4 regions of the Paenibacillus sp. FSL R5-0341 genome follow, and region 1 is predicted to be linked to each of the others. Evidence: riboswitches for the same ligand, from Rfam matches in the RefSeq annotation. Region 1 holds a riboswitch; each other region holds the start of a gene.
The links. A riboswitch is a leader RNA that binds a small molecule or an ion and turns the genes downstream of it on or off. The one in region 1 is predicted to bind cyclic di-AMP.
Positions count from the first base shown of each region.

Region 2: linked by a shared signal. The riboswitch ahead of MKX75_RS06845 (hypothetical protein) and the one ahead of MKX75_RS00545 (C40 family peptidase) in region 1 are both predicted to bind cyclic di-AMP.
Region 3: linked by a shared signal. The riboswitch ahead of MKX75_RS16440 (3D domain-containing protein) and the one ahead of MKX75_RS00545 (C40 family peptidase) in region 1 are both predicted to bind cyclic di-AMP.
Region 4: linked by a shared signal. The riboswitch ahead of MKX75_RS10110 (C40 family peptidase) and the one ahead of MKX75_RS00545 (C40 family peptidase) in region 1 are both predicted to bind cyclic di-AMP.

Region 1 covers NZ_CP150241.1:108,064-114,206, forward strand. Annotated here, with positions in the region: gene motA (flagellar motor stator protein MotA) at 1-385, opposite strand, end outside; gene MKX75_RS00515 (hypothetical protein) at 619-912, shown strand; gene MKX75_RS00520 (hypothetical protein) at 979-1,137, shown strand; gene MKX75_RS00525 (4a-hydroxytetrahydrobiopterin dehydratase) at 1,168-1,464, shown strand; gene rbsK (ribokinase) at 1,479-2,495, shown strand; gene MKX75_RS00535 (cytochrome c) at 2,567-2,923, opposite strand; gene MKX75_RS00540 (GNAT family protein) at 3,074-3,568, opposite strand; gene MKX75_RS00545 (C40 family peptidase) at 3,932-4,402, opposite strand; cyclic di-AMP (ydaO/yuaA leader) riboswitch at 4,406-4,543, opposite strand; gene MKX75_RS00550 (hypothetical protein) at 4,798-5,640, opposite strand; gene MKX75_RS00555 (M1 family metallopeptidase) at 5,651-6,143, opposite strand, start outside.
Region 2 covers NZ_CP150241.1:1,545,445-1,551,587, forward strand. Annotated here, with positions in the region: tRNA gene MKX75_RS06835 (tRNA-Leu) at 298-380, shown strand; gene MKX75_RS06840 (glutathione peroxidase) at 529-1,008, opposite strand; cyclic di-AMP (ydaO/yuaA leader) riboswitch at 1,380-1,555, shown strand; gene MKX75_RS06845 (hypothetical protein) at 1,671-2,069, shown strand; gene MKX75_RS06850 (HAD family hydrolase) at 2,238-2,921, shown strand; gene MKX75_RS06855 (Nramp family divalent metal transporter) at 3,052-4,347, opposite strand; gene MKX75_RS06860 (organic hydroperoxide resistance protein) at 4,733-5,152, shown strand; gene MKX75_RS06865 (zinc ribbon domain-containing protein) at 5,364-5,609, shown strand; gene MKX75_RS06870 (hypothetical protein) at 5,709-5,987, shown strand.
Region 3 covers NZ_CP150241.1:3,689,471-3,695,613, reverse strand. Annotated here, with positions in the region: gene MKX75_RS16460 (alpha-glycosidase) at 1-601, opposite strand, end outside; gene MKX75_RS16455 (M20 family metallopeptidase) at 1,060-2,235, opposite strand; gene MKX75_RS16450 (ABC transporter permease subunit) at 2,419-3,882, shown strand; gene MKX75_RS16445 (amino acid ABC transporter ATP-binding protein) at 3,869-4,591, shown strand; cyclic di-AMP (ydaO/yuaA leader) riboswitch at 4,810-5,005, shown strand; gene MKX75_RS16440 (3D domain-containing protein) at 5,008-5,682, shown strand; gene MKX75_RS16435 (polysaccharide deacetylase family protein) at 5,788-6,143, opposite strand, start outside.
Region 4 covers NZ_CP150241.1:2,197,688-2,203,830, reverse strand. Annotated here, with positions in the region: gene MKX75_RS10125 (carbohydrate-binding protein) at 1-1,513, shown strand, start outside; tRNA gene MKX75_RS10120 (tRNA-Leu) at 1,597-1,681, opposite strand; gene pelA (pectate lyase) at 1,858-2,820, opposite strand; cyclic di-AMP (ydaO/yuaA leader) riboswitch at 3,239-3,370, shown strand; gene MKX75_RS10110 (C40 family peptidase) at 3,376-3,840, shown strand; gene MKX75_RS10105 (hypothetical protein) at 3,962-4,648, shown strand; gene MKX75_RS10100 (carboxymuconolactone decarboxylase family protein) at 4,719-5,048, opposite strand; gene MKX75_RS10095 (hypothetical protein) at 5,194-5,412, opposite strand; gene MKX75_RS10090 (hypothetical protein) at 5,532-5,861, opposite strand; gene MKX75_RS10085 (xanthine phosphoribosyltransferase) at 5,959-6,143, opposite strand, start outside.

The DNA of each region.
Region 1 (6,143 bases):
CATCGCTAACAAAGTCTTGATCGTTCCCGTCGATAATCATTCGCATGCCGCTGCGAAGGAAATGATCGTCAATATCTTCTACTTTTGATTCCAGTGCAAGCAAACCTTCACGACGGGTAGTGGAAGCCCAGTCCATAAACGTGCCGATTAGGGATACGCGATCGATCAATTTTTGCTGTTTGAACAAAACTCCGAAGAGCTTCGGAATTCTTTTGACTTCTGACATAGGGAATGCCATAAAAATACTTGCTGCGGTACCAACAAATATAATCATGTAGGCTGCTGGGTTGTTGACCAGATTAATTACGGGAGCATGCTTTAACATCATACCGATTACAAGTGAAGCGAGTCCCAAAACAAGTCCAATAATTGTTGAAATGTTCATCATACACCTCATCCATGAGATAAAATTGAATCCTTTCAAGCGGCTATATTCGGGCTTCCGGACGAACGTTGGCCGCAATTCGTTTAATGCTTGGCACGCTTTTTGATTGCCAAAACAGTTAAAACGGTCATGTATAGTATTTATCGACCAATAGGCCTTTTTTTTTAAGGGTTATTTTCAGGTATAATAAGATCAAATCCGCTCCTTAGGGGCCGAATAGGAGTGAAAAGCCAATGGGCGTAAAGCATGGACGGGATTATGAAGGAATTTTGACAGATTTGACAACGGCAATCGGACGCATACCGGATCGGTATGTTTTCTTTGAAATGGACGCGGAAGAGTGGGAGAGACTCGGGGCACCTGAGCAACTTGAAGTGGACGAGGCGTTGGCGGAGGATCTGTTCTATGCGCTGGGTGAGGAGTCTGTCATTCCGGTTGGAAGTGGAGTGGTCATCCATGATAAGGAACAACACCGCATTCATATTTTGATTGGGGAAGAAGAGTTAACGTTTGTGCCATTAATTTAGTATGTGTACATGCCAATTTCGGGGGGATAAGATGGAGAATGAATTCTTCTCAAAGCCTTACGGTTATTGGTTCTATGGCATGTAGTTGATTGGATTTTGCAGCTTGTCCGTGGTAAGATGTTAGTCGTGAAATGGGCCAACCGCATGGCGGTGAGCCTGGCCTTTGAGGTTGCTGTGAATCGCACCGAAGGTCTCGATGGTTATACGGACGGATGTCGTCTGTAAGGTACCATCTTATGGGGAGGAAGATAACGCATGGTTTTTTCGCAAGAGGAAGTCGAAGCTCATCTGGGGAGGCTGGAAGGCTGGGAACTGGAAGAGGGACGGTGGATTGTACGTAAATTCGTGTTTTCCAACTACATGAAAGGGATTGCATTTGTGGATGAGGTCGCTGCGATCTCGGAAGCATTCAATCATCATCCTTTTATTACGATTGATTATACAACGGTTACGCTGCGTCTCACGTCATGGGATGCGGGTGGTATTACATCTGTAGATATCAAGGAAGCAGGACAATATAACGAAGCTTATGACAAAATGAGGTCCGAATAACGAGATTGGTTATTATGGCGCGGCCGGAAGTGAGTGAACCATACATGTCAGACTATAATCAGAAACAACCTCTTATTGCTGTCGTAGGCAGTCTCAATATGGATCTCGTGGTGAAGACAGATACGATTCCGGAAGAGGGAGAGACGGTGAGCGGTGAGGAGCTGCATTATCTCGCTGGTGGCAAAGGCGCAAACCAAGCTGTTGCCGCTGCGCGTCTGGGTGGACAGACCGCGATGATTGGTGCGGTAGGGTCGGACGGTTTTGGCGAACGTCTGCTGCACAGTCTGACGGAAAGTGGTGCAGATGCCTCGCAGGTTCGGATATTGGAAGACACGGTTACAGGGACGGCATCGATTTGGCTCTCTCGGGGAGATAACCGGATTATTGTTATTCCTGGCGCGAATGGACAAGTGGTGCCTGAGATGCTGGAAGAGGCGGATACGGTAAAAAGCCTGACTGCAGCCGCAGCGGTGCTGCTGCAGCTGGAGATTCCGCTGCCAGCGGTCACCCGCGCCGCCCAACTGGCGGCTGAAGGCAGCGCACTGGTGGTGCTCAACCCGGCTCCCGCGGTGCCGGGTCTGCCCCAGGAGCTCCTGCGGTGCGTCGACGTTGTCACGCCGAACCGCAGTGAGCTCGCCGTGCTTACCGGCCGGGATCATCTCCGGCCGGAAGACCTGGATGCGGCGGTCGCAGAGCTCGCCGCATCCCTCGGGGCCGCTGTCGTCACGACGCTCGGCCCCGAGGGGGCTGTGTACGCGGCGGCGCCTGGCGGCCGCGTACAAGCAGGGCGTGCCGGCGCGTGCCGTGCGCCCGGCTACGCCGTAAGCGCCGTCGATACGACCGGCGCTGGCGATTGCTTCAACGGCGCGTTGGCAGTAGCCCTCGCGCGCGGTGAGACTTTGGACGCGGCCGTAGGCTTCGCCATGGGTGCGGCCGCGTTATCCGTGACGAAGCTCGGCGCCCAGTCCGGGATGCCGTCCGCACGTGAAGTCGAGGCCTTCCTGGCTGAGCAAGCGCCAGAAGCTCAGTAAAGGATAGAACAAAGAGGCTCTTATTCTCCCAACAGGGGATTAAGGGCCTCTTTGTTATGCGTGTGCAAAGATTATTTCTTCTCTGACAGCCACATGGCGATATTGGCAATCTCTTCATCCTGCAGTCTGCCCTTGAAGGCAGGCATGCCACCTTTACCTTTGACAATCGTGGAATAGATCTTCTCCAGATCATCCTGGCTGCCGATGTTCGCCAGAGCAGGTCCTACGCCACCTTGAAGCTGATCCCCGTGACAGGAAATACAATTGGCTTTGACCAGTGCCTCAGCCTGTCCTGCATCCATCGTCACTTCCGGCATGGTTGGTTTCGCTTCTTCAGCCACTTCCTCTTTCCCTGGAAGCGTAAACATTAAAACAATAGCTAAAGCGCATGCTGCAAAAAATACCCCGCTCATGATCCATTTGTGCATCCCTTATGTCCCCTCCAGAATGAAAGATCATCTAACCTGAAACTATCCATATCATTATAACGGAACCTGTAGTGACATCATAGCATTTTGTGGTAATTTTTTGAACTAATCACATAACAAGGGGCAGATTTGGCTGTTTTGCAATGAATTCTACTCACGAGGCCCCTCATAAACCATACAGTGAAAGGGCATTAAACCGCTTGGGGTCTGTCGTTCGTATGTATCCTGGGTGACAAATCCATTCTTCAGATAGACTTGAATGGCACGGGCATTCCAGGTGAGAACTTCCAGATCGATCTCATTCGTCCGATTCCGGCGAATGGCTTCCTGTACAATGGCGGTGACAAAAGCTTTCCCTTGACCCTGACCACAAAGCTCTGGATGCATGCCGAGGCCAATCCGGGTTACCCCTTGAAGTGGGAAGTATTGAGCGAATCCGCAGATCCGATCATGCTGATCTAGAACAATAGCATATTGTTCCTGTCGCAGCTGTGCATCCCCAAACTCCACTTCCAGTGCTTTCATCTGCTCCCAGGGTAGCCAGCTATAGATATTGTAAGGCGGGTCATACTGCCAACTGCAGATAAGCTCCGCATGTTCTTCTTGCATGGGTACAACATGAAACGTTACAGGGGCTTCATTCATACATCTGCACGCTCCTCTCATTCATTACCAAACTCTCTGTCCACTCTACAAAAGAGCTGTTCATTTAGCAAGTCTCCCTTTCCAGGAAAAAAATGAAACAAAAGTTCCGGTAATTCCGTTTATATTATAACGGGATGGGTAAAAACATCATAAGGGCACGGACGAGCGAACGAAAAATGAACCTGTTGATGTCGCAGGATATACCTCGTGTGTAACTTGCAACGTAAAAACGTGAACAGGGAATGAAGCACAAAAAAACCGCCGGATACATTCCTGCGGAGAATGTACCGGGCGGTTCTGTTATGCTTCTTGCTTCGTTCCAGTATGGTTAATGGTTACAGCATCATGTTGCTCAGCTTGTCCCTAGTCAAGGGCCAGTGATTCATATGCGTCCGTGCTCATAATCCGTTTAGCGCCAACATAACGATTGGCCCAATAGTTTTCACTCAATGCACTGATCGTAACACCTTTGGAAGAAGAGGAGTGTGCGAACTTTCCATCCCCTACAAAGATTCCTACATGAGATACGCCTTTACCTGTTGTATTGAAGAAAACCAGATCGCCAGCTCTCATCTCCATGCGGGATACGGAATCACCCATGTCGAATTGGGAACTCGATTGGCGTGCCAAATCAATACCCAATTTGTCGAATACATACCGTGTAAATCCGGAGCAGTCAAAGCCGTTAAGCGTTGTTCCCCCACTTTTGTATGTAGTTCCCATTGCTGAATCAATTACTTTGTCCATCTTTGAATCTGCGAATGCGCTGCCTGCACCAAGCGATAACGCGAATGTGAGGCTAAGTACAGCTGCGGTTAATTTCTTCTTTAACAAGAGATATACCCCTTCCAACGCCTGCGAGGTTAGCTTAAGGATTCGGTTGAAGGTCCCCTATGATCCCTCTGTAGCAAGATCAATTCACCCATAACTGGTTCCCCCGCTTCCCAGGTGCCAGGAATTTGGCTATGCTAGTTATGCACCTGCGAAATCAAGAAATGACGATTTAATTTTAAGTAGTTACAAATATGAATGTAAAGATTACAAAGTTGTTACTAAAAACTCACTGCGATTATTGTAACAGAGGAGTACCGGTTTGGCAACGTTTAGCAACAAAATTAGCAAAAAAAACCTCGACCTTTGACGGGGAAAGGTTGAGGTTTGCCTATTTATAAGTACATATCAGGCCATAAGTTTAACATGTGATGGTAACAATTTTTAAACTATCTGCTCTAACCTTTGGATGTTTTGGACTGCCATAACCGGAAATGGGCGCATATTTTCCACAGGCTCAATAGACATCTGGCAAGTGGATACGTCTGTTGTAGTATAAGTCCGGTGAGTCCCGTTAGTAACCATGAGGCTGAAGTGAATGCCCCGAAGACGAGCAGGTGAACTCCGCCCAGCAGCAGTGCAATGCCGATCACAGCGATGAGATGACGCAGTGCAATCCAGAGCGCCTTGAGTGTACCGTGAGCCCCACCTTCCCCTTCCGGTGCCGAAACACCGAACTGCATGTAGAGCAGGGTGTGGTGAATAATCCAACCATATACGATCCAAGCAGCAACATAAGGTATGCCGGGCAAGAGTAATTGAAGGGAATGAAATCCATCCATTAGAATCGAGTACAGCTTTGGCACGAGCCAGTAGCCAGGCAGAAGCACCAATAATGTACGAATGGTGTGGAGCAGCAGCATCGGTTTCCACAGATTTTTAATCCCGCGGACGAATGGAATTCGCTCTTCTGTACTATTATAGTGCTGAAGCGAGTAGAGCAGTCCTGCCTGAATGAGGGGGCTGATTAACATACGAAGCAGTAGCATAGCCCCCAGAATCCACAGATAACGATGAACCTCCGGATGGGTAGACAGGTTCAGTTGGCTTTCCATTTTGAACAAAAGCGTACTCAGCTCCCCGGCATCAGTATCCGGATAACGCAGGAGTAGTGGGACGACAGCCGATTGTATCATTCGATAGAGGAAATATCCCCATATAAGTTGATAAAGAAATAAAAGTGCTGCAATGAACATATGCTGACGGACGAGAAACCAGCCTTCACGTATTTTCGCTTTCACCGTTTCCACCTCACCATGACAGACTTCCGAATATGGCTTCTATTAGTTTGGTTACACTCATGCTCCAGCGGGACTTCGCCTGCTCATCCAGTCCGGCTTTCAGGAAATTGTTCATATGGCGGTTCTCCAGCACGATCGTGTAGAGGGGATCGGTCATGGCCCAGGACACGGGAGATGTGTGAGTTAATTTATAGGTGATGCGATCTTCTTTGCCATCCCATTGCTTGGTGAGGATATGTCCGTCTTCAAAAGCAATTCGAACAGGAACGGCGTTGTAATCACTGCCTTTTTTCGCAATTGTTACGGATGACTCGTACAATGTTTGGCCGTCTTTCTGTACGGGTGTAACATGAATCTTCTCTACAGCAAAGTCAGCCATTCCGTTACCATAGACATATTGTTCAAAATAATCAGACCAGGAAGTACGGGTCACTTGTTCCACAACTTTTTGAAAGTCAGTCGAAGTGGGATGTTTGAAACGGTACTTTTTCACATAGGTAGAG
Region 2 (6,143 bases), 1.4 Mb from region 1:
GGTGTCATTGAAATTCAATGGATTAAATCTGAAATTCAATATTAGTGTTATTTTATATAACATTTAAAGTTAAATGTTTGAGAAATGTAGGGGGGACTATATATAAATGAATCAACAAGATCGGCTCTTACCGAAAAAGAGGGGATCGAATCTAATAATATGCAGTTCATGGGTAAAGATGACGAGAATATGCGATTTTTGATGAAAATGCCTAGTTGAAAAAGAAGTATTAAAAAACACTTTACTTTTAGAACAGAACCCGGTATAATCAATTCTGTTGCCGATTATTTACGACATGCGGTCGTGGTGGAATGGCAGACACGCTATCTTGAGGGGGTAGTGGGCGTATGCCCGTGGAGGTTCGAGTCCTCTCGACCGCATCATATGAACGATGAAGAAGAAGCTTTCCGTTATTGGAAAGCTTCTTTTTTGTCTTTTTTGAACAGTCTGACATCGGGGTTGAAAAAAAGGCCATCCATGATCGGAGGTAATGGAGCTCTACCTTTCCGGCTACGGGTGGCCTGTGCATTATTTTTGGAGTAAGTTCTTGATATCTTCTTCAATCTTATCCGGTGTTGTTTTGGGAGCATAACGTTTAATGACCTGTCCGTTCTGATCCACAAGGAATTTGGTGAAATTCCATTTGATTGCTTTGGAGCCGAGCAGGCCAGGAGCTTCTGTGCTAAGGTGCTGGAAGAGAGGGTGAGCGCTTGAGCCGTTCACATCAATTTTCTCAAACATAGGGAAGCTTACGCCATAATTCATCTGACAGAACTCGGCAATATCATCGGAAGAACCTTTTTCCTGTGCAAACTGGTTGCTTGGGAAACCAAGAACTTCAAATGGAGCATCCTGGAACTTGTCTTGCAGTTCTTGCAGACCTTTGAATTGAGGAGTAAGGCCGCATGAGCTTGCCGTATTCACAATCAGGAGCACTTTGTCACGGTAGTCGGACATTTCAACTTCTTGACCGCGAAGGGTATTCACTTTGTAATCGTAGACTGTCATCTAAATCGCCTCCATTGATATACTCTTATATCTTCTATTATATTGGTTGCAATTAAATATTGCAAAACTAATGTGGTGTTAAAAGAATCAAAACAGGCAACTTGTGCAGAATACGTGAATGAATTGCGAAGTGATTTTCGTCAGCGTGAGAATTAGATAGCCTTGAAGAGATGGATAGAGTATAACCTTATTGTAAGCGTTATTATGGATGAGTATTGGCAGAAATCTGCCGATTCGGTGATCTGTGCGGACTTTACAGCGTCATGGCGCGGGTGTATGATTCATAACGTAATTTCAATTTAAACTAAATTGTACTTGAAAAACGAAACAAACGATAATATCGCTCGATCTTACTTTAAGATATACGAACGATGTTTTAATCGCTGAGTTTCCATTCATTCATGAGTGGGAAACGGGGGAACCAACGGAATGCGCTGTCCAGGACAGTAGGCATTCATGGGGTGAATTTTCCGGTGACAGCCGGAAATAGGGCGACTCTCGCGCCCGAATCCGTCAGCTAACCTCGTAAGCGTTAAAGGGAGAGGCAACAAGCCGTACGCTGGTTCATGGCGTTTTCGCCATGGGTTATTTAAGAAGCGTTCGGGAGGCCTTGGTCCCCCACGCTTCTTTTTTGTTGTCTTTTCACGCCAAGGGAGGAACGAATGATGGATACTGAGATGATCTTAGTGACTGCTCCAAATGAAGCAGGACGCAAATTTATCAAATTGCTGATGTACAAAAAAATGCCGTTTGCCGTTCTAACCAACAGTGCAGGGGAAGAGCGGAGACTCCGCAGAATCGGGGTAGAGCATGTCATTCGCATGAATACGGCTGCAGCTCAAAAATGGTTTTTGCCGCAGGGTAGCGTAGGCAACGTGTTTATTTTCGAGAACAGCCTGAATCTGACCTGTCGTTATTTACAGATCTGCCGTTCATGGACTTCGAAATCCCTGTGCGTCATCACGGAGCAGAGTCATCCAAAGGGCATCTATCGCGGGATGGGCGCAGACCGGATTGTATATTCGCTCAATGGGGAAGTCGGCTTTCTCCTCAATGGTTAATGCCATAGCTTGTGATTGCTCAGGTGTTAGGTGCCTGTTATAATTGAATGTATTAGAATCAAATTCACTCAAGGTATTATGAAATTGATTCATCGATAAACGGAAATTTGAGGAGACTCATGCGTGATGGTGGGTCTTCTTTTTTTATGCTTACAGGGAGGAATTGGCATGCCGGATGTGAGTGGGTTAAAGTGGTTATTTTTTGATGTTGGAGATACGCTGGTGGATGAATGGGAGCCGGTTGATGATATTATCGGACAGTTCGTCCGTGAAGCTTGTGCTTTAGGGTATCCAGTAGAAATTGAGGCGGTACGCGAACTGTTCGCGAGCTGTTACCGGAAATACGAGCAATGGCCCATGAGAGTGGCGATTCGCACATTCATTGAAGACGAGGGCCACCGGAAACAGATTCAGGACAAGCTGAAGTTTCAAAAAGATCTTGAACGTCCTTTTCCTTCAGCGGATTCCGTTCTGCAGCAGTTGTCACGGTATTATCGCATTGGCATTATTGCCAATCAGAGTCCTGGAACGGAAGAGAGACTGGAGAGCTACGGCTTGCGGAAGTATGTTGATGTTCTGGCGTGTTCAGCCGAAGAAGGAGTGTCCAAGCCAGACCCTGAGTTATACGCTGTGGCCTTGAAACAGGCAGGCTGTGAACCAGAGGAAGCTGTCATGGTCGGGGATCGGATCGATAACGACATTATTCCTGCCCGGAAGATGGGTATGCACACGATTCGAATCATGCAGGGTTATGGGAGATTCCAACCGGAACTCTCCGATGACGACCGTGCGGATTGGACCGTTGATTCATTGGATCAGCTCCTGCCGTTACTGATACCAAATCAGAATTAGATGATTGCGTTCAAGAGGTTCTACTCTAAATGAAAACACGTTGCTGTGCAGCAACAAAAAAGGCTGATCAACTTGGGTATAGCATACCGGAGTGATCAGCCTTTTTGACATTTAGTTGATTAGGACGAGATTAGAACAACCGGATCGTCTGAATGATCAGATATACATTCAGCACAACGATAACAGCGGCAATGATCCATGAGATGATTTTGAGCCACAATTTGTTGGCGAATGCACCCATGCTTTTTTTATCACTTGTGAACATCACCAGGGGAATTACAGCAAAAGGTAATTGAAGAGAAAGCACGACCTGGCTCAAAATGAGTAGTTCTTCTGTGCCGTGTTCTCCTGCAATGGCTGTGACAATCACCGCCGGGATGATGGCGATCAGACGGGTGACCAGTCTGCGCAGCCAAGCCGGAATTCGAATGTTCAGGAAACCTTCCATAACTATTTGTCCAGCGAGTGTACCTGTGAGGGTAGAGTTCTGACCTGATGCTAACAGAGCCACACCGAACAGGATACTTGCAACCGTAGTACCTAATAGAGGGGTCAGCAGATGATAGGCATCAGCGATCTCGGCAACCTGCGTCATACCAGCACTGTGAAATACAGCGGCAGATACAATCAGGATAGCTGCATTGATGAACAGGGCCAGTGTCAGCGCGATCGTAGAGTCCATGGTGGAGTACCGAATGGCTTCTTTTTTGCCCTGTGGTGTCTGTTCAATCTGACGGGTCTGCACAATGGAAGAATGCAGGTACAGATTATGCGGCATTACGGTTGCTCCAATAATACCAATAGCGATATAGAGCATAGCCGGATTTTGCAGAATCTCGACATTCGGTACAAAACCGTGCAGAACACCGCCCATATCCGGTTTCGCCAGGAACAGGTCAATCCCGAAGCATAGGGCAATGGTTGCCATCAGCACAATGACGAGTGTCTCCAAAGCGCGGAAGCCTTTGTTTTGCAGGACGAGTATCAGGAGTACATCGACTGCGGTGATGATCACGCCGTATAACATGGGGATGTTAAATAACAGCTTTAACGCGATGGCAGAACCTATAACCTCAGCCAAATCAGTGGCTGCAATGGCAAGCTCACACAGAATCCATAACATCATGACGACCGGCATGCTGAATCGTTCGCGACAGGCTTGAGCCAGATCCCGTCCAGTGACGATGCCGAGCTTGCCAGCCAGCGACTGAAGGACAACGGCCATCAGATTTGAGAGCAGAATGACGGACAGCAAGGTATACCCAAACTGCGAGCCGCCTGCAATATCCGTTGCCCAGTTGCCGGGGTCCATGTAGCCTACGGCAACGAGGTATCCGGGGCCTACAAAGGCGAGGAATTTCTTCCACCATGCAGCATTCTGCGGAACCTTCATGGAGCTATGCGCTTCTCCGAGCGAAGGGGCCATGCCCGCAGTGGATAATGATTCTTTTGAAGGAGCGTTAAATGGATTTTTTTTACTCATACGATAATCACCTGACTTTGAAATATTGATGCGGAATGAACCGCTTATGATATATCTAAATTTTTATGTTTATTGTTACATTGTACTCCTTCAAATGTTTTTGTCTAGCGCAACTTTTATGTATCAGCACAAAATTTCGATTACAGCTTGAAGATGCCCCTTCGTATATTACCCAACCTTAGAGAAAATACAGCCATGAAGTTGAAATGCATGAAAATAATAAAGATGTAAAAGCTGATAAAGATCCAAAATGCGTTTCAAAATGAGCCAGAAGTTTAAATTGAAAGGAAGGCAGTTAAAAATTATATTGATGAGGGAGAGATTCTTAATGGAAGCTTTATATACAGCAGTAGCGACAGTTAAAGGTGGACGTACAGGTTCGGTGACTTCTTCGGATGGCGTGCTCAAGCATGATCTGAAAATGCCCAAAGAGCTTGGTGGTTCCGGTGGTGAAGGTACCAACCCTGAGCAACTCTTTGCAGCTGGATATGGGGCTTGTTATGAAAGTGCTCTTGCCAATGTAGCACGCAAAGCGGGCGTAAAATTGGAGAATGTGGTGGTTACAAGTAACGTATCCATAGGTAAAGACCCTGCGGATGACGGGTTCCAGTTATCTGTTCGTCTGGACGTGAGTATGCCTGGTGTGGATCACAGTCAAGCCGAAGATCTCGCCCGCAAGGCACATGATTTCTGTCCCTATTCCAAAGCAACACGCGGTAACATTGATGTTGTATTAAACGTGGTCTAAGATTTGACTCCCGGAAAGTAACGGGGAACATATAGAGCAGGGTATTCTGGATACCTGATGTTCAAGTACGAAGCCCTGCTGGCAATCGGCAGGGTTTTGTGTTGATTATAATATATGGACATGATGCAGGAGATTAAATGCCAGATCGCGTACTATTTTACATAATTGCACTCCCACTTCATGCTACATATTCCTTAAAGGGGGAACCAAGATGAGTATTGAAGAGATGATCGAGCGTCGATTTGTATGTACGAAATGCAGGGGCACGGATTGTAACATTAAGGAAGCTTCCATGTCAGGAGCAGGCCTGAGCAAGGTGTTCGATACTCAGCATAACCACTACCTGTTTGTGGGCTGTGCTTCCTGCGGGTATGTTGAAATTTTTGATCCGGATGTCTTGAAAGGGAAAAAACAGGGGCAGGTCGGGACTATTCTGGATATTCTGTTTGGCGGGTAGATATGCGCGAGTTGACATTGATCTGAATTTTCTTTAATATAACTTAGTACTGAGTAGTGTCATTGCATGAACCAAATTTGAATTAAACAGGTGATATCCATGTCTTATAGACCGCGTATTGCAGATTTAGAATTAGCTTATGGTAACAAGGAAGACGGATTGTATGAATTCAAAATGAATTTGGTAGACGGTACTAAATGCCGTGTATTCTACTCCCGTTCCCCGGAATGGAAGATGACCAATATCAGCCGTCTGCAGAAAACCCCTTGTCCAGTATGTCGCAAAGATTTCATTTGCAAATGTATGGACCAGTGGGCAAGTGACCTGCATCAACAGATGATCGATGACCAATGGATGGAAAAGGCAGTTACGGAGTAATTGTCGGACAGATACGAGCGTGGGCACAATGCCTGCGCTCTTTTTCTTTTTATCTCTATAAGTGAACTACCTCTAGAAGAAATAAATTTAGAATTAGTGAACAAGATGGCCCAGATTGGGTAAGTTACTCTAACCGGAACAATAGGAGGCAGCCAA
Region 3 (6,143 bases), 3.0 Mb from region 1:
TGTGGTAGGAATTGGCCTGAAATAACGGGGTAAAGTAAATGGCGTTCACGCCAAGTTCAGTCAAGTCATGCAGATGATCCAGCACACCTTGCAGATCTCCACCAAAATAATTGTCCAGCTCAGGTTTGCCACCCCAGTCATGGGTTCCTTGCGGATTCAGCTTGGGATCTCCATTGGCAAACCGTTCGGTCATGATCTGATAAAAGACAGCTTCTTTGGCCCACTCGGGCACCTTAAACACATCGATCTCATGTATATAAGAGAACTCATAATATCCTCCGGTTGGATAGGGGGCCTCATAATGAATGCCGTTATCCGCGAGGAAAACATCTTCCGAACCGGCGGTTATCCGAAATATATAAGTGAGACGTTTGAATTGAGGTTTGACCGCAGCCTCCCAATAATCAAACATGCTATCGGCAGCAGCCTTCTCCAGTTGAATTTCCTTGTAAGTTCCATTCCAATTGTACTTATCTCCGGTCAGTGCAGTCACGTATTGAACATCATTTCGCTTGGTTCGAACGCGTAGATGTATGGTAGACGAATCATAAGCATAGGCCCACTTGTCACGAGGAACATGATACATGGCTTCGAGTAGCATGACAGCACCTCCTGAATATAGGATAAGTTATAGAGGTTATTCAAAAGCCCACTTTTGATTACAAAGGATGCCTATCGGCATCATCGGCATCGAATATGGAATTCAGCCGAAATAAGCATATGCTTACGAAGTATGTTTCCTACGGAAACATTGTAGTTGCTCACGTAGTTTTGCCTACGCTCCGCTACTCCATTTCTAGCTTCATCCAATCTTCTCGGTACTGAAAATCGGTCTTTTTGAACATGCACTTATAGCAATAAATAACCAAGTTAGCCAGCAAATGAACCACAATTCCTGTAATAAAATGTATTATTTTCAGTATTTTCAAGGGTTTCTTTCACAGCATCTCCAGCTTCTTGCTGAATATACTTACTGCTAAATCAAGAAAAGGGTGCCTGGAACAAGCTTGGATTTCAAGTTTGTTCCAGGCACCCCTATATAGCATGTTAAAGCAAATCTTAGCGAATCGCTTGCTCAAACTCTGTACGGATGGATTGAAGCAGCTCCGGCTGGCTCAGAACGTCGTAGGCTGTTGTAGCGAGTGCCTTGGCTCCCAGAATCATGCCGTCCAGCGCACGTTCTTGTAGTGCAAGATCACGGAAAGCTATGGAGTGCAGTGTGTGCACCTCATCCACAACACGGATGTAGGGATGGATGGCAGGACATTTTAGAGAAACGTTACCGATGTCCATCGAGCCATGATCGTTACCACTCACAATTTCTTCTTGCGGGATGCCGAGTTCCATCAGATTTTGACTAAACGCAGCTGAAAATGCTTCATTGGTCACCATCTCGTCGTAAGACGTTTCATAGTTGGACGTCACCAGCTTGCAACCTGTCTGTAGAGCAGATCCTTCAGCAATCTGAATCACACGCTCTGTGAGGATATTCAGTTCTTTTCGGGTTGCTGCACGTACATAAAATTGGGCTGAAGCGTAGTCAGGAATGATGTTTGCCGCCTGACCGCCGTTGTTAATCACACCATGAATACGAACGGTGCTTTTCACTTGTTGTCGGAATGCGTTGATCCCGTTGAATGTTTGAATGACAGCATCAAGTGCATTAATGCCTTCGTGCGGGCTTGCAGCAGCATGTGAAGAGCGGCCATGGAATTCAAATTGAACAGCATCAATAGCCAGTGAGCTGCCGGACTTTTCGTAGGCATAATACGGATGCGCCATGAGAGCGACATCGCAGTCATCGAACAAACCTGCTTCCGCCATCGGAACTTTAGCACCACGTGTCTCTTCAGCGGGGGTACCGAACACTTTAAGGGTTCCACCTACTTCATCCAGAATGGATTTCAGCCCAACAGCAGCTCCAAGACTCATCATGCAGATTAGATGGTGACCACAGGCGTGACCGATCTCCGGCAAAGCGTCATACTCACACAGTAATGCGATAGTAGGGCCGGGTTTGGCGGCCGAATAGGTTCCGATAAAAGCTGTGTCCAGTCCGAGAATGGGAGCCTCTACCGTGAAACCGTGGAAGACCAGCTCTTCTTTCAAACGGGCAGAAGCGAGATACTCTTCATTTCCCAGTTCGGGGTTGGCGCCAATATATGATGAAATGGCTTTAAAACGGGAAGCATATTGATCAATAACCGTCAGGATCTGTGATTTGTTAGATGTCATTTGTAAACTCCTTATGCAAAAATGAAAATAATTCATTGATTATATCACGTTTGCTTCATTTTTTCAGAAACAAGTCAAGATTTGTAATGTCAAAATGCATTGCATAATCATGCATTGTACTTTATAATGACTCAGTCATCAACATGAGAAGCATACAATGTATTGTAAGGGGAGAGAAAAAGGTTGAAATTGATAAGTCGTTACACCATGATGCTGTTGACCTTTGTTGTTCTGCTGACGACTGCCGTTCCTGTGGCACTTGCAAGTGGAACTACAGATAATTCAAGCAGTAAAAAGCTGGTGCTCGGTACAAGTGCCGATTTTGCACCATATGAATTCCATAAAGTGATTAATGGCAAAGATGAAATCGTCGGTTTCGATATTGAGATCGCCAAAGAGATTGCCAAAGATCTTGGCGCTGAGCTTGTGATTGAGGATATGGGCTTCGACGGTCTTCTGCCTTCATTGCAGAGCGGGCGTGTTGATCTGGTAATTTCAGGTATGACGCCGACGGATGAGCGGAAGAAAAGTATCGATTTTTCCGACACCTATTATAAATCAAAACAAGTGATTATGGTTCGCAATGCGGATAAAGACAAATATCCAACCATGGCAGAACTTGAAAATGCGAAAATTGGCGTTCAGAAAGGCTCCATTCAGGAAACGATCGGACAGAGTATTCCAGGAGCGAAACTTACTGCGCTGGATAAAATCTCGGATATCGTGCTTCAACTGCAAACAAAACGCATTGACGCGGCAATCGTTGAAGATACTGTTGCTGCAGGTTATCTGGACGATATCATTGGACTTGCTGCTGCTGTTCCGGACGAAGAGCAAGCAGAAGCGGCAATCGGGATTCGTAAAGGAAATACCGAGCTGCTAGCTGCAGTAAATGGAACACTGGAACGATTGAAAAGTGAAGATAAAATCAATCAGATGGTGACGGACGCCAGCCTCTTGATGGCGGATAAAGTGAACAAATCACAAAATATTTTCCAAGTATTCTGGGAGTACAAAAGTTTCTATGCTACAGGTGTAGGATACACACTTCTGTTGTCTGCACTTGGCGTTATCTTCGGGGTAATTATTGGATTGATCATCTGTTTGTTCCGTCTACATGACGCTGCAATCTTGCGCTGGATCGGTACGGCTTACGTTGAAGTGATCCGTGGCACACCGATGCTGGTACAATTGATGATTATTTATTATGGTTTTTCCCTGAGCTTTGGCATTAACTTCACTGCACTTCAGGCAGGTATCATTACACTTTCAATCAATAGTGGTGCCTATCTGGCGGAGATTTTCCGTGCAGGTATCCAAGGTGTGGATCGTGGTCAGTTGGAGGCAGCGCGTTCCCTCGGAATGGGCAGAGGTGCAGCAATGCGTTACATTATATTGCCACAAGCCTTCAAAGCTGTATTACCAGCGATCGGTAATGAATTTATAACTATTATCAAAGAATCCTCTATTATCTCCGTTATCGGTATGGTGGATATTATGTATCAGGCAAGTGTAGTCAAAAACATTACGTACCAAGGTTTGAGTCCATTTTTGATTGCAGCAGCCATCTACTTTGTAATGACGTTCATTTTGTCCAAGCTGCTGGGACGACTGGAAAGGAAGTTGAGTGCAAGTGATAGACGTTAGACAATTACACAAATCTTATGGTAATAACGATGTACTTAAAGGCATTAACGTGACGATTGGCAAAGGTGAGGTTGTCGTGGTTATCGGTCCTTCCGGTTCAGGTAAAAGTACATTCTTGCGTTGTCTGAACTTGTTGGAACAGCCTACCTCGGGAGAGATTGATTTTGAAGGCGTATCAATCACCGATCCGAAGCACAACATCAATGCGACTCGTGAGAAGATGGGTATGGTGTTCCAGCATTTCAACCTGTTCCCACACAAAACGGTACAGCAAAACATTACGATTGCCCCGATTAAAGTGAAGAAGCAATCCACGCAGGAAGCGGAGAAAATCGCTGCTGATCTGCTAAACACTGTGGGCTTGTATGATAAAAAAGATACTTTCCCGAACCAGCTGTCCGGTGGACAGAAGCAGCGGATCGCCATTGCAAGAGCATTGGCCATGCAGCCGCATGTAATGCTGTTTGACGAGCCTACTTCGGCACTGGACCCCGAGATGGTCGGTGAAGTGCTGGATGTCATGAAACGTCTTGCAGAAGGCGGGATGACGATGGTCATCGTAACACATGAGATGGGTTTTGCACGTGAAGTGGGAGACCGAATCCTGTTCATGGATGGCGGGGTCATTGTAGAAGAAGGAACACCTGATGAGGTGTTTGGAGCACCAAAAAATTCACGTACACGTGATTTTCTTGCTAAAGTACTCTAAATGAAATGATTTAATAGCGTTACTGACATCGAGTCGGTAACGCTATTTTTTTGTGCGTAATAATCATTTCTAGATTTGAAAAGTAACTTTTCTGTTACCTTATATAAAGAAATCGGGTTGCCCAACTATTCTGAATTATCCAGTATTCTTACAGTTGATGACATGTTCAAAACCTTTTGGTAAGAATTACTACAAGTTCAGGTTACAAAATTGTGATATATTGAACTCTGCCGAAACTTCCGGACAGGGAGTGCGGGGGATGTAACGATGCAGATCGTGCAGGGGGAAGATCTATGGCACACTGCTTGGGGTGAATTAGGGGTACATAACGTTTCACATGTAACGAAGGACCTATAGGGTGGCTCCTCATCCGAATCCGACAACTAACTTCGCAGGCATAATGAGGGAGGAAGACCATGATTAACAAGAAACGTATAGCCAAAACAGCAGTAGCATTATTGACAACAGCAATGCTTATTCAAGCCGTTCCGGCTCACGCAGATTCAGTTCATGTGGCCAAAGAAGGGGATACCTTCTACACCTTATCGAAACAGTATGGAGTAGCACTCAACACGTTGGTTAAAGCAAACAACGACATTTCGCCTTACAATATTTATGGTGGTTTGAAAATTACGATTCCCGGTAAGGCAAACAATGTAGCAGCTGCTGCGGCTACAGAGAGCAAGACTCAAGCGAAGACTGTTACTACAGCAAGCTTGGACGTTAACGCAGATAACAAAGTTGTTCAAGCCTGGGGAAAAACGTTCGATTACAGTAAAGCAGTGAACGTGAAAGCAACGGCATACTCTGCAGATCCGTCCGAAAATGGAGGATGGGGTGCTGTGGATTACTTCGGCAATGATCTTGAACTGGGTACGATCGCAGTTGATCCAAGTGTGATTCCACTTGGAACCAAAGTACTGGTAACCGGTCACAGCCATCCGGGATTGCCAAAACAGGCTTTTGTAGCTACAGCACGTGATGTGGGCGGTGCAATCAAGGGTCACCGGATTGATATCTTTATCCCTGGTAGCAAGCAGTCCGTAAGCACATTTGGTTTCCAGGATATCGAGCTCTATATTCTGAAGTAGAAAGTGAATTACATCTAACGAATTCAAACAGGGTGTCTGCCAGTCGCTACTTTGCGATTGAACAGGCACCCTTTTAACATCGTCATCATTTCCTACATGGACATCCTAATCCTTGGCTTTTGGCAACCCCAACATCTCGTCCAAGGTGACTAATTCATACCCCCGATTACGCAGTTCCTCAATAATTTCAGGTAAAGCCTCAATCGTGCCATTCAGGTTCGAACCCACACCGCCCCCTGCATGTTGCAGAACGATGGAACCGGGTTTTACGGCAGATAGGATGTTATCCTTCACCTCTTCCTTGGAGAGGCCTTTCCAGTCCAGTGAGTCAACGTTCCAGTTCACAATGCTATAGTGTTGTCTGGCAGCCCATTGCAGCTGTTCTTCATTAATATCTCCGTAAGGTGGTCGGATCATCTTGGGCGTATATCCTGCTAGGTGATGAATGATATCCCCAGTAT
Region 4 (6,143 bases), 2.1 Mb from region 1:
GATCGGTGACTTGACTGCCGCGCAACGAGAAACTGCTTTTGGCAATGATCAGAACCAGTTAGGCTTTTCTGTACTCAGAATCTACGTCGATCCAGACCGAAATAACTGGTCTCGTGAAGTCGCCACAGCCAAACGTGCTATTGAAAAGGGTGCTATCGTATTTGCATCCCCATGGAATCCTCCGAGCGACATGGTTGAAACCTTTAACCGCAATGGAGATACCAATGCCAAACGCCTAAAGTACGACAAGTATACTGCATATGCACAGCATCTTAATGACTTTGTAACCTACATGAAAAATAACGGCGTGGACCTGTATGCCATTTCGGTACAAAATGAGCCGGATTATGCACATGACTGGACTTGGTGGACACCTCAGGAAATCCTTCGTTTTATGAAAGAGAATGCAGGCTCCATTCAAGGTACAAAAGTGATGGCACCCGAGTCCTTCCAGTATCTCAAAAACATATCTGATCCGATTCTGAATGACCCGCAGGCGCTCGCTAATATGGACATTCTGGGGGCACACACGTACGGAACCCAGATCAAAGATTTCGCATATCCACTCTTCAAGCAAAAAGGAGCCGGTAAAGAACTATGGATGACTGAAGTCTATTATCCGAATAGCGATAGCAACTCCGCGGACCGCTGGCCTGAAGCGCTTGACGTGTCCTATCACATGCACAGCGCTATGGTCGAAGGTGATTTCCAAGCTTATGTATGGTGGTACATCCGCAGACAGTATGGTCCGATGAAAGAGGACGGAACGATTAGTAAACGCGGTTATAATATGGCTCACTTCTCCAAATTTGTACGTCCAGGCTATCTTAGAGTAGATGCAACCAAGAACCCGGATACGAACACATTCGTTTCTGCCTACAAAGGGGATAACAAGGTTGTTATTGTGGCAATCAACAGAAGCACTTCTGCAACGAGTCAGAAATTTGTTTTGCAAAATGGCAATGCTTCCACGGTATCCTCATGGGTAACCGATAGCAGTCGCAATCTGGCAAGCGGAGCACCAATTACGGTGTCCAATGCAACCTTTACTGCTCAACTCCCTGCTCAAAGTGTAACTACGTTTGTAGCTAATATTACGAGCAGCGGTGGGGGTAATACGGGGAATGGCACTACGTATGAAGCGGAGACAGGAACAACTCTCTCCGATGCTGCAATTGAGACGATCTATCCTGGATACACAGGCTCAGGGTATGTTAATTTCAATGCGTTGACGAACTCAGGCATTCAATGGAATAACATCAACAATACGATAAGCGGCACCAAGAACATAAAGTTTCGTTATGCGTTGGAAAGTGGCACCCGTAACCTTGATGTATTCGTGAATGGGACCAAAGTGATCAGCAATACCCCATTTACTGCAACGGGAAGCTGGTCTACCTGGGGTGAAAAAACAATTCAAGTACCCATGAACTCGGGAAGCAATACCATTAAAGTTGTAACGACCGGTACTGAAGGTCCGAATATCGATAGTATCCACGTGTCCGCTCAGTAACCTATTAGACGATTTTATGGTACAAAACAAAAAGGTTCCCCGAAGGCGTTAGCCTTACAAGAAACCTTTTTTCATTCTTATGATGCGGTCGAGAGGACTCGAACCTCCACGGGGGGTTAGCCCACACGGACCTGAACCGTGCGCGTCTGCCAATTCCGCCACGACCGCATATTGTATATCTTCGTGATATATCTTGGCGACAAGAAATAATATATCATGTACAATTTATCATGTCAACACTGAAAATAATAACAATAAAGCCCGAGCCAGACGTCCATGTCTGATTCGGGCTTTACTTATCGTTACTAGGGATTAACTTTGTGAAACCTTAGGCATGTTACGAGTTACAGCTTGGAAGGCCAGTTGCCATACCATGCGTAACCGCCTCTTCTTTCTTTATCAATATCACTTAGTTTATATTTAACTACCCCGTCACGACCAATAAAGATCGGTTTATCTGTCCCCACTTCATAGAAGCGAGCCCAGATCGGTGCAGCTTTGGAATCAGCAATAATTTTGCTGTCTCCGTTCGCTCTTTCATACTTGTAGCCCGTAATTTTGACTTTGTTAAACCAAGCTTCAGCTCCTTTAATGGATGCTGTAATTTTAGCGTTAGCAGGTCTGGTTTTCAGGAATTTAACAATCGTTACACTCTCTCCAGCCGTCAGTGATGGTACTTCATAGATTCTTGCGCTTGCCGGTTTAAGGGAACTGGAATCATGTTGTTGTCCCCATGCTGTCAGCTTACCGCCTGAAACGACCTGTGTATTCAGAATCGCATCTACACCTTTGGCAACTGAATTTTTACTGCGGTTAGCAAGTGTGCTGTCGATAAACGAGAAGTCACCTTTGCGCGTTGCTACTTCATCCAGCATGATCATTACATTAATCATTGCATCATCATTGTAAGTGATGTGTTTGTGATATCCCGAGCTTTGATAGACTTGTGGCCATCCGCCGTTTGAATACTGCATGTTGATCAAAAAGTTAATTCCTTTGATTGCAGCTGTGGAGTATCGCGGATCATTGGTCTTTTTGAATTCCTTCGCCAATCTTCTAATTTCTGAGTATGTAGCCTTGTTGTCGATGGTGGACTTCGCCCATTCTCCACTTGTTTGTTTGTAGTCTTTTCTCCAACCTCCATCTGGCAGCTGGTTCTTCAGAATATCAGATATACTTGCTGTTGTGCCTGAAGCATCAGCAGCTGATACCGTTGTTACAGGAAGAACCGCCATTCCAACTGCTGAGAAGACCATCGTACATGCCAGAATAAAAGTAACTATTTTTTTTGCTTTCAAAGATAACACTCTCCTATTTTGTTTTTATAAATCTCCCACTTCTACCTTACTTATAAAACTAGTCCCTTAACCTCCTTTATTTGAATTTATAACACAATAAAATCAATTTTCATCCAATATGTGGATTGGATAAGAAGATAATATGCAATAAATCGATTTTTGTCAATATATGCAACTTAATGAATATAATCTCTTTAATTGAACATTACGGAATAGTTCTTTTAACTCATGACAAACCTATTTATTTATCCAAAATCGTCTTAAGCGAATCAATAATGACGTTTTTGTCATGAATGATACCCAGACTTGATCCCTTCTTTCATATAAAAACCTTAATTCCGCTAACATTGAGGTATTACGAAGGGGTTTAAATGGGTTTGACAATTACGCATTTATGCAATATAGTTTCAAATAGTTACAAAAACTTAATTATTCATTGCCGAGTTTCATGTTTGAAAACGGGGGAACCATTTTGGGTGAATTATTCTTATACATAGGAAATATAGGGAACCTTCTACCGAACCCTTAGCTAACTCCGTAGGCATCGAAGGGAGAACATTGATTTTGAAAAAACTGATAATCTCCATTTTTGGAGCAGCTGTACTATTTACATCCGGGGCAACAAGCACAGAGGCAAGCAGTATCAACTCCGTAGTGAACAACATGACAGGTATACCTTACAAGTGGGGTGGCACGACTTTGGCCGGCTTCGACTGTTCCGGGTTTATGAGATATCTTTTCAACAAATACAGCATTGAATTGCCACGTACTTCGCAGCAGCAAGCCAAAGCAGGTACTCCGGTATCCAAAAGTAACATTCGCACAGGTGATCTGGTGTTCTTCAATACGATGGGCAAAGGCATTTCACATACAGGTGTATATATTGGCGGCGGACAATTTGCACATGCCTCCAGTAGTAAAGGTGTAAGTATTACGAAGTTATCGAATCCATACTTCAATGATCGTTATGTGACAGCACGTCGGGTAACTGGACAATTTATGTACGATAAAATGTTGGGCAAAATGTAATTCATACACAAAAAGGCATCGGTATATAACCTGATGCCTTTTTTGTAACCATTTTTTGTCTTCAACTGATTTCTTAAACATTGTAAAATGTTTTAGGAAATCAAAGGAGTGAGGAGAACAATTGAAAAAGTTATTGTTTGTTTTAAGTTTTGTTATTTTAGTAATAGGTAGTTTAGGATGCAGTAGTGAAACAGTTAAAGATTTCAGAGAAGTATCTTGGGGGAGTAAAATAAAAAAGGTCATTTCATCTGAAGAAAAAAACGAAAACACAAACTATGAAGAAAAAGTACATAATGATCATGAAAAAAGTATTAATTATTCCGATGTGGTGGTTCTGGGTAAGACTGCAGACGCAGAATACTCCTTTACTAATGAAGGAATATCAGAAAAAATAGAAGATAACAACCAATTGCGTGAGGAACTTGATAACGAAAATACGACGGACGCAAGAAAAGACGAGATACGAAAGACATTGGATAAGCAATTAGAGGACATGATGAAGCAAGCATATGAATATCCTTTGGACGATTACTTACTGATTGAAGCAAGTTACGATTTTGGTACTCTAACTAATCCGGAATCTGATGAAATTTTGGAAGAGCTTACGAACAAATATGGTAAACCAGAGCTCGAAAGCTATAATAACGCTTTTATTTATAAGTGGACCAGTGACCGATCCACCATTGAATATCGGACTAAATCGTCAGTAATAAATTATAAGGCACGCTATTCCGTAATGGAAAAATTTGCTGACGTAGACAAATACAATAAAACACTTAACAGTAAAACAAGTAAAGATGAACTTTAAATAAAACATGGTCATACTCCTGTGCTAACAGGGTATGACCATGTTTTATTTTTTCATATATTTCCTAAGTTTAATGCAACGCCTTCTGCACTCGCATCGCACCCTGAGACAGGGCATGTCCGCCTCCTACAGCTCCGGCAACGGCAACGGTCTCCATGATCTCCTGATCAGTTGCACCCTTGGCACGAGCTTCTTCTACATGGTAAAAGGTACATACCTCATTGTTGGCGAACAGTCCTATTCCGAGGGCAATTAGCTGTTTTGTCTTCGCATCAATCACGCCAGGCTGAAAGCATTCTCCAGTAAACTCATGATACGACTTCACCACTCCTGGCAGCACATCGCTTAATGCTCCAATCTGATCCTTGTAGGCATGAACTTTATCATTCATCAATGTCATGTCTTGTAGCACACCCTCTCAGCTATAGTTACAGATCGTTTCCACTGTACCTATTTTCTCTCCCGAGTGAGCCAATTATGCCAAGAAATCATGGTAATTCCAAACATATAAATGCTCATGGCTTTGCCACAATCATAAGCGATTGCTACTCACCAAGTGGACTCTGGCGCGGTTCGCTGAACAGCTGATATCGGTAACTGCGATCTAGCTTGACGACACGTCTATTTTGCCGCCGGATCAATACCTGCTCGCCATCCCAGGCAACGACAATCCCGGTTACATCGTTTGACTCCAGCTCGTCCCGTACTACTCTTACTTTCTCACCTGACAGACGCAGGGCGTCCAATTCTGTATCACTGATCATGTTCTTGGCTCCTATATTCCAAATTTATTTACAAAAAGAGACCTAAATGAAATGTCATTTAGGTCTCACGTGACTGTATTGGACTGTCATGTCATTCGAAATTATGTCCCGACTGAAAGTTACCGCTGCGCGTGCTCTTTGCTGTCGTTCTTCTCGAACCAAAAATCAAGCACTTTGGCGGACATCACACGTTCTTCAAGGTACTCCACTTGATGCGGTGTAAATTGTTCTTTCCAAGAGAAGGACAACTCTTCGCACAAGCCTACAATCGTCAGTAATTCTGACCAGGCAACATAGCGTTTGTACCAGAAAAATTGAGGATGTTCAATCATATAGGGATAAAGGTCATCGAATTCCGTATGTTTACAATCCAGGGCACGTTCAAAATGAACTTTCGATTCCGCCAGCTTATCAATAAAAAATTGTTCTGTTGCCGGTTGGTTCCCCATGGTGTTGCCTCCTCTCCCTAACATAACCCCATTATAAATGAAATCTGCGGTCATGCAAAGGCATAGTTCAAAAAATAGGCCCTATTCCTTTAAAATGTCACATTTCGTTATCGTCAAATTGTACCGTTCCATCGTTCAGAGAACGAATACGTACCAAGGCTTCCACCGGAATACCCTGTTCACGAATCGTGCGTGCCCCTGCCTGAAAACTTTTCTCGACCACAACGCCGAATCCGACGAGTTCCGCACCGGAACGCTCAATAATTTTGATGACTCCACGAG